2 regions of the Stenotrophomonas sp. GQ19 genome follow, and region 1 is predicted to be linked to the other one. Evidence: riboswitches for the same ligand, from Rfam matches in the RefSeq annotation. Region 1 holds a riboswitch; the other holds the start of a gene.
The links. Region 1 has a riboswitch for glycine ahead of AC6CHL_RS15155 (trimeric intracellular cation channel family protein). Riboswitches for the same ligand answer to the same signal wherever they lie in the genome.
Positions count from the first base shown of each region.

Region 2: linked by a shared signal. The riboswitch ahead of gcvP (aminomethyl-transferring glycine dehydrogenase) and the one ahead of AC6CHL_RS15155 (trimeric intracellular cation channel family protein) in region 1 are both predicted to bind glycine.

Region 1 is NZ_JCAXES010000008.1:107,575-110,968, reverse strand. Features, by position in the region: gene AC6CHL_RS15175 (hypothetical protein) at 1-421, opposite strand, end outside; gene AC6CHL_RS15170 (nuclear transport factor 2 family protein) at 425-865, opposite strand; gene AC6CHL_RS15165 (hypothetical protein) at 897-1,049, opposite strand; gene AC6CHL_RS15160 (GIY-YIG nuclease family protein) at 1,073-1,336, opposite strand; glycine riboswitch at 1,381-1,475, shown strand; glycine riboswitch at 1,484-1,575, shown strand; gene AC6CHL_RS15155 (trimeric intracellular cation channel family protein) at 1,666-2,283, shown strand; gene AC6CHL_RS15150 (MdtA/MuxA family multidrug efflux RND transporter periplasmic adaptor subunit) at 2,570-3,394, shown strand, end outside.
Region 2 is NZ_JCAXES010000002.1:114,739-118,132, forward strand. Features, by position in the region: gene AC6CHL_RS04680 (multidrug effflux MFS transporter) at 2-1,225, opposite strand; glycine riboswitch at 1,520-1,621, shown strand; gene gcvP (aminomethyl-transferring glycine dehydrogenase) at 1,710-3,394, shown strand, end outside.

The DNA.
Region 1 (3,394 bases):
GAACAGCAATGCGGTCCCGACAATAGTGCTCTGCATGCGCGGTGGCTGCGATCTGGGTTGCACTCCAGTGCCGGGTAATCCAGATCGTCAACGCGGCATTGGCAAGGTGCCAGCTGACCATGCCGCCGCGTCGCTCGCGCAACAAATGCCTGGCCGCCACCCACGACGCTTGACGATGCGCCAATACATCCTGCCCAAGCGGCGCGATGAAGAGCGCGGCGGTGAAGCGCCAAGGGTCCAGCCGCGCGACCGGTTCAAGCGGCTCACCATCGCACACCGCCTGGGGACTTTTCGGCACTGCTGCCGGCAGCGGCATCGCCTGAATGCTGGCCAAGCCCAGCAGGTAGAGCACACCCGGTAGCGCACCCACCAGAACAGCCAACAGCAGCAGTGACGTCCACGCCTTGGCGGAGGTGCTCATGTGTCACGCCCCCTTCGGCTTGCTGTACCACAGCGCATTGACGATGACCCAGCGCTCGCCGAACCGGCCCATGTGGAAATAGTCCACGAACCACGGTGTTTCCAACCGCACCGAGGCGGCGTTGCCGGTAACGTCGAGCAGCGTGCAGCTGCGGTTCCACTGGTCCTTCGGGGTTTTCAACGCGCCCTGCCGGGTGAGCTCCACCAGTTCTTCCTTCGACATCCGGCGCAGGCCGAGGCGCTCATCCGGCGTGTCACCCAGGATCGCGCGCTTGGCCAGGTCCGGGTGCAGCGAACGCGCCACGCGGGCCGGGTCGCCCTCGAGCTGGCCGTCCACGTAGTCCAGGCAGGTGGTTTCGATCGCGGCACGCGTGGCGGGATCGATGGCGGGGGCGGCAGGTGTAGTAGCGCCGGCAAGGGCGAGCAACAGGGCAAGCGGGGTCATCGCAGGGTTTCCCTCGGGTAGGTGGCGCAGCTCATTCCTCGCCGAACAGCTCCAATTCGGTCAGGCCCAGCTGCATGTACATGAAGGCGGCCGCCTCGTCGCTCATCGGCTCACCCGTGCGAAGACCGTCCAGCCAGGTGGTCGGCGGATTGTGGCCTACGCCGTGACGGCGAGCCAGCGTCACGCGCAGCCGGGTGGAGCCCGGCGCTACGGGGTGGCCTGCAGCCACGCCAGCTTGCGCGCCCGCGGCTGGCGCTTGAGCTGCCATTCGGCTTTGGAGGCGGTCGCGCGGTCCGGGTAGGCGCGCATGGCCAGCAGCTTCACCGGCGGGTGGGCGCGGGTGTACTTGGCGCCCTTGCCGGCCAGATGGGCCTGGAAGCGGGCGTCCACGTCGTTGCTGATGCCGGCGTAGTAACTGCCGTTGCGGCATTCCAGCAGGTACACGTACCAGGGGGCGGGTTCAGCGGGCATACCGGGATTATCCACCGGAGAGCGCCCGGCGGCTGCTAGAATCCGCCCCGGATGCAGGAGAGAGGTGCCACGCTGGCACCCGCCGAAGGCGCAGGCTCCCATAATCGCTCAGGCCGGTGGCTCGGAACGCCACCAACCATGCATCCAGCACGCCGATCTGGAGAGAGGTCTTCAATGACCCGCCGAAGGGGCACGTGGCCTTGGCCACCGAACTCTCAGGCAAAAGGACAGCGGGAGCGGCAACGGAATCCCACCCTCACGACAGTGCCCCGCGCTGGCGTGCGATGTGCGTGCTTCCGTCCCCGCCTGACGTGCCCGGAGCCTCCCCCATGCTGCTCTCACTGATCTACCTCATCGCCATTTCCGCCGAAGCCATGACCGGCGCGCTGTCCGCCGGACGGCGGCGCATGGACCTGTTCGGCGTGGTCATCATCGCCTGCGTCACCGCACTCGGCGGTGGTTCGCTGCGCGACATCGTGCTGGGCCACTACCCGCTGGGCTGGGTGAAGCATCCGGAGTACCTGGGCTTCACCATCTGCGCGGCGTTGATCGCCACCTGGGTGGCGCGCTGGATGCACCACTTCCGCCGCACCTTCCTGGTGCTGGATGGACTGGGGCTGATCTGCTTCACCCTGATCGGCTGCGCGGTGGCGCGCGATGCCGGCCACGCCGCGCCGATCGTGCTGATCTCGGGCATGTTGACCGGTGCCTTCGGCGGCGTGCTGCGCGACGTGCTGTGCAACGAGGTCCCGCTGATCTTCCAGAAGGAACTGTATGCGGTGATCACCCTGTTCACCGGCGCGGCCTACCTGGGCCTGCTGGAGCTGGGCATGTCGATCAACGCGGCCACGCTGTGGTGCCTGGGCGGCGGCTTCCTGCTGCGCCTGCTGGCGATCCACTTCAAATGGGAAATGCCCAAGTTCGTCTACCGCGACGAGGTGCATTGAACGGAACGTTCAATGCACCGGTAGCACCCGACCGTTGGTCGGGTGGCCTGACACACGTTCAATGCACCGGTAGCACCCAACCGTCCCCGCCCCATGACCAAGGGCATGTGAGTGCAGGCACCCACACGCGGTACCATGACGCCCCCGCCCCTCCCGGGTCGGTATCCAGCCACGCTGCGGCATTCGACCAGCGGCCCCGCCAGACAACCCCACTTCGCCTCGCCTGCCCCCACGGGCCGGTAAACCATGGACGCGTTCGCCGTGTGGCGCACGCGCAGGATGCCCCATGTCTGCCCCGCTCCCCTCGCGTTCCCGTCGTCTGTTCAAACCGCTGTTGGTCGTGGCCGTGCTGGCCGCCGCCGTGATCGCCTGGCGCGTGTTGTCGCCCGCGCCGGCCGCCGAAGCCGCACCCGCGAGCACCGCCACGCCGGTGCGCGTGGCCACGGTGGTGCGCGAAGACCTGGTGGTGCGCCTGAAGGCGCTGGGCACGGTGACGCCGTTGCATACCGTGAGCCTGCGCAGCCGCGTGGAGGGCGAACTGCTGCGGCTGTCGTTCCGCGAGGGTGAACACGTCAAGGCCGGCGACCTGATCGCCGAGATCGATCCGCGCCCCTACCAGGTGGCGTTGGCGCGTGCGCTGGGCACCCAGCAGCAGAACCTGGCCGAACTGGACAACGCGCAGACCCAGCTCACGCGCTACAGCGAACTGCAGGCCAAGCACTTCGTGTCGGCCCAGGACCTGAGCGACCAGCAGAGCAAGGTGCGCCAGCTGCAGGGCCGGCGCCAGACCGACCAGGCTGCGGTGGATGAAGCACGCCTGCAGCTGCAGTACACCCGCATCACCGCGCCGGTGGCCGGGCGCATGGGCCTGCGCAACGTGGACGTGGGCAACCTGGTGCGCAGCGGCGATACCGAACCACTGGCCACCATCACCCAGACCACGCCGATCAGCGTGCTCTTCACCGTGCCCGAGCCGGACCTGCCAGCGGTGGTGGCGGCCGTGCGCGCCACGCCCGACCTCACGGTGGAAGCATGGGATCGCGAAGAGCGCCAAGCGCTCGGCAGCGGCGTGCTGTCCAGCCTGGACAACCGCATCGACACCGCCACCGGC
Region 2 (3,394 bases), on a different contig from region 1:
CTTATTCGATGGGCGTCAACAGCGCGCGGCGCTGCTCGCAGTGGCGTTCCCAATACCAGAAACTGGCGCCCACGGCGAAGAAGCCCGCATAGCCCAGCGCAAGATGCAGCGGCTTGGCACTGAGCAGCGGCGAGACCACGCCGGCCACCACGGTGTTGATCATCAGCTGGATGAACATCTGCATCGACGACGCCAGCCCGCGCTGGTGCGGGTACATGTCCAGCACCGCCAACGCCAGGATCGGGAAGATCAGCGCCATGCCCACGCCCCCCAGGAAGATCGGCAGCACCGCCCACGGCAGCATGATCTGCGGCACGGCCAGCACATAGCCCAGGTTGAGCACCGCCGACACCGCGCACAGGCCGAAGCCGATGCCGATCTGGCGCTGCGCGGTCAGGCGCCCGGCCATGCGCCCGGACAGGAACGAGCCCATCGTCATGCCGCCGATGGTGGGGATGAACAGCCACGCAAAGCCGCCCTCGCCCAGCTTGAGGTGCTGCATGACAAACACCGGTGCCGAGGCGATGTACAGGAAGATGCCGGAGAAGTTGAACGCGCCGGCCGCCGCCAGCCGCAACAGGCGTGGGTTGGAGCCCATGCGCAGGTAGCTGCGCAGCAGTTCGCGCATCGACAACGGCGTGCGCGCCTCCACCGGGTGGGTTTCAGGCAGCCACTTGCCGGTGGCCAGCAGCAGCACCACCCCGAACAGCACCAGGAACCAGAAAATCAGCGGCCAGTCGCCCCCGCCCAGCAGGATCCAGCCGCCGATGATCGGCGCGATCGCCGGGGCCACGCCGAAGATCATCGACACCTGGCTCATCAGGCGCTGCGCGTCGGCCCCGTGGTACAGGTCGCGGATCACGGCGCGGCCGACGATCACCCCGACCCCGGCGGTGACGCCCTGCAGCGCGCGGAACACCAGCAGCGTGGTCATGTCACGTGACAGCGCGCAGCCGATCGAGGCGCCGATGAACAGCACCAGCCCGCCGATGATCACCCGCTTGCGCCCGAACGCATCGGACAGCGGGCCGTGCGCCAGGCTCATCAGGCCGTAGAACAGCAGGTACACGCTGATGGTCTGCTGCACCGCGACCTGGTCCACCTGCATGCGCTCCCCCAGCAGCAGGAAGGCCGGGAAAATGGTGTCGATCGAGAACGGACCGAACATCGCCAGGCCTGCAAGCAGCAGGGCCAGGCGGCGGGTCGAGGGCGAGGCGGGCGTCATGCGGTCTTCCGTCTGGGCCATGCGCGAATGCACGGCGGGCGCCAGCCCGGAACGGGCGGCGCCAGATGAATACGAGGATCCGGCCATGATAGGCCTTTGCCGGCCCCCGCACCATGCCAACGGGTGCCATTCGGAGGCGTCTGGAGGCCCCCATTCATCCCGGGTGGGGCCGCAGTCGGCAAGGCCGCTGGGCTATAATCGCCGGGCTACATGGTGGGAGAAGCGGCGCTTTGTTTTGAAGCACCCGCTGCCGAAGGCGCAACGCCCGTAATCGCTCAGGCCCGATACCACCCGCATCAAAACTCTGGAGAGACCGGCCAGTGCCGGCGCCGAAGGGGCACGAAGCACGCAGATGCGCGCTTTTAAACTCTCAGGCAAAAGGACAGAGGGGCACCCAGGAAGACCGCAAGGTCCGGCGGTTCGCGCGCGTCTGCGATGCACCCCGACCCGGCAGACTTCCGAACGTGCGTGCCCACTCTTCGAGATGCCAGCCATGTCCCAGAACACCCCTTCCCTGCGCGAGCTTGAACACAGCCACGCGTTCGTCGAACGCCACATTGGCCCCAACGACGCCGAAATCGCGCAGATGCTCGACGTGGTCGGCCACGCCTCGCTGGACGCGCTCACCGATGCGATCGTGCCCGCCGGGATCAAGTCGCCGGCGGCGCTGGCGTTGCCCGAGTCGCTGACCGAAGTGCAGGCGCTGGCCAAGATCCGCGCCATCGCCGACAAGAACCAGGTGTTCCGCACCTTCATCGGCCAGGGCTACTACGGCACGCTCACCCCGAACGTGATCCTGCGCAACGTGCTGGAAAACCCGGCGTGGTACACCGCCTACACTCCGTACCAGGCCGAGATCTCGCAGGGCCGCATGGAAGCGCTGATCAACTTCCAGACCCTGTGCGCCGACCTGACCGGCATGGAAATCGCCAACGCCTCGCTGCTGGACGAAGCCACCGCCGCGGCCGAAGCGATGACCCTGGCCAAGCGTTCGGCCAAGAGCAAGTCCGACACCTTCTTCGTGCACGACGCGGTGCACCCGCAGACGCTGGAACTGCTGCGCACGCGCGCCGAGCCGATGGGCATCGTGCTGCGCGTGGGCACCCCGGCAGAAGCCATGGAAGCCGAAGCCTACGGCGTGCTGCTGCAGTACCCGGACACCTTCGGCCATGTGGGTGACTACAAGGCGCTGGCCGATGCCGTGCACGCGCGCGGCGGCCTGGTTGCCGTGGCCACCGACCTGCTGGCGCTGACCCTGATCGCCGCGCCCGGCGAATGGGGCGCGGACATCGTGGTCGGCAACTCGCAGCGTTTCGGCGTGCCGTTCGGTTTCGGCGGCCCGCATGCCGCGTTCATGGCCTGCCGCGACGCCTACAAGCGCTCGATGCCGGGCCGCCTGATCGGCGTGTCGGTCGACGCCCAGGGCAACGCGGCCTACCGCCTCACCCTGCAGACCCGCGAGCAGCACATCCGCCGCGAGAAGGCCACCTCCAACATCTGCACCGCCCAAGTGCTGCTGGCGGTGATGGCCTCGATGTACGCGGTGTACCATGGCCCGGACGGCCTGACCCGGATCGCCCGCCGCACCCACCGCCTGGCCGCGATCCTGGCCAATGCGCTGCGCGCTGCCGGCGTCAACGTGGGCGAGCACTTCTTCGACACCCTGCACGTCAAGGACATCGACGCCAAGGCGATCCACGCCAAGGCCGCGGCGGCGCGCATCAACCTGCGCGCGATCGACAGCGAAGCGGTCGGCATCAGCCTGGATGAAACCACCACCCGCGACGACATCGTGGCCCTGGGCCAGCTGTTCGGCGCCAAGGTGGATGTGGATGCGCTGGACGCCAGCACCGCCGACGCGCTGCCGGCCGGCCTGGTGCGCACCAGCGCGTTCCTGACCCACCCGGTGTTCAACACCCACCACAGCGAGCACGAACTGCTGCGTTACCTGCGCTCGCTGGCGGACAAGGACCTGGCCATGGATCGCACCATGATCCCGCTGGGCAGCTGCACCATGAAGCTCAACGCCACCGCCGAGATGATTCCGGTGACCTGGGCGGAGTTCGCCAATATCCACCCGCTGGCCCCGGCCGACCAGGCCACCGGCTACAAGGAACTGATCGAGAGCCTGGAAGCGATGCTGGTGGAATGCACCGGCTACGACGCGGT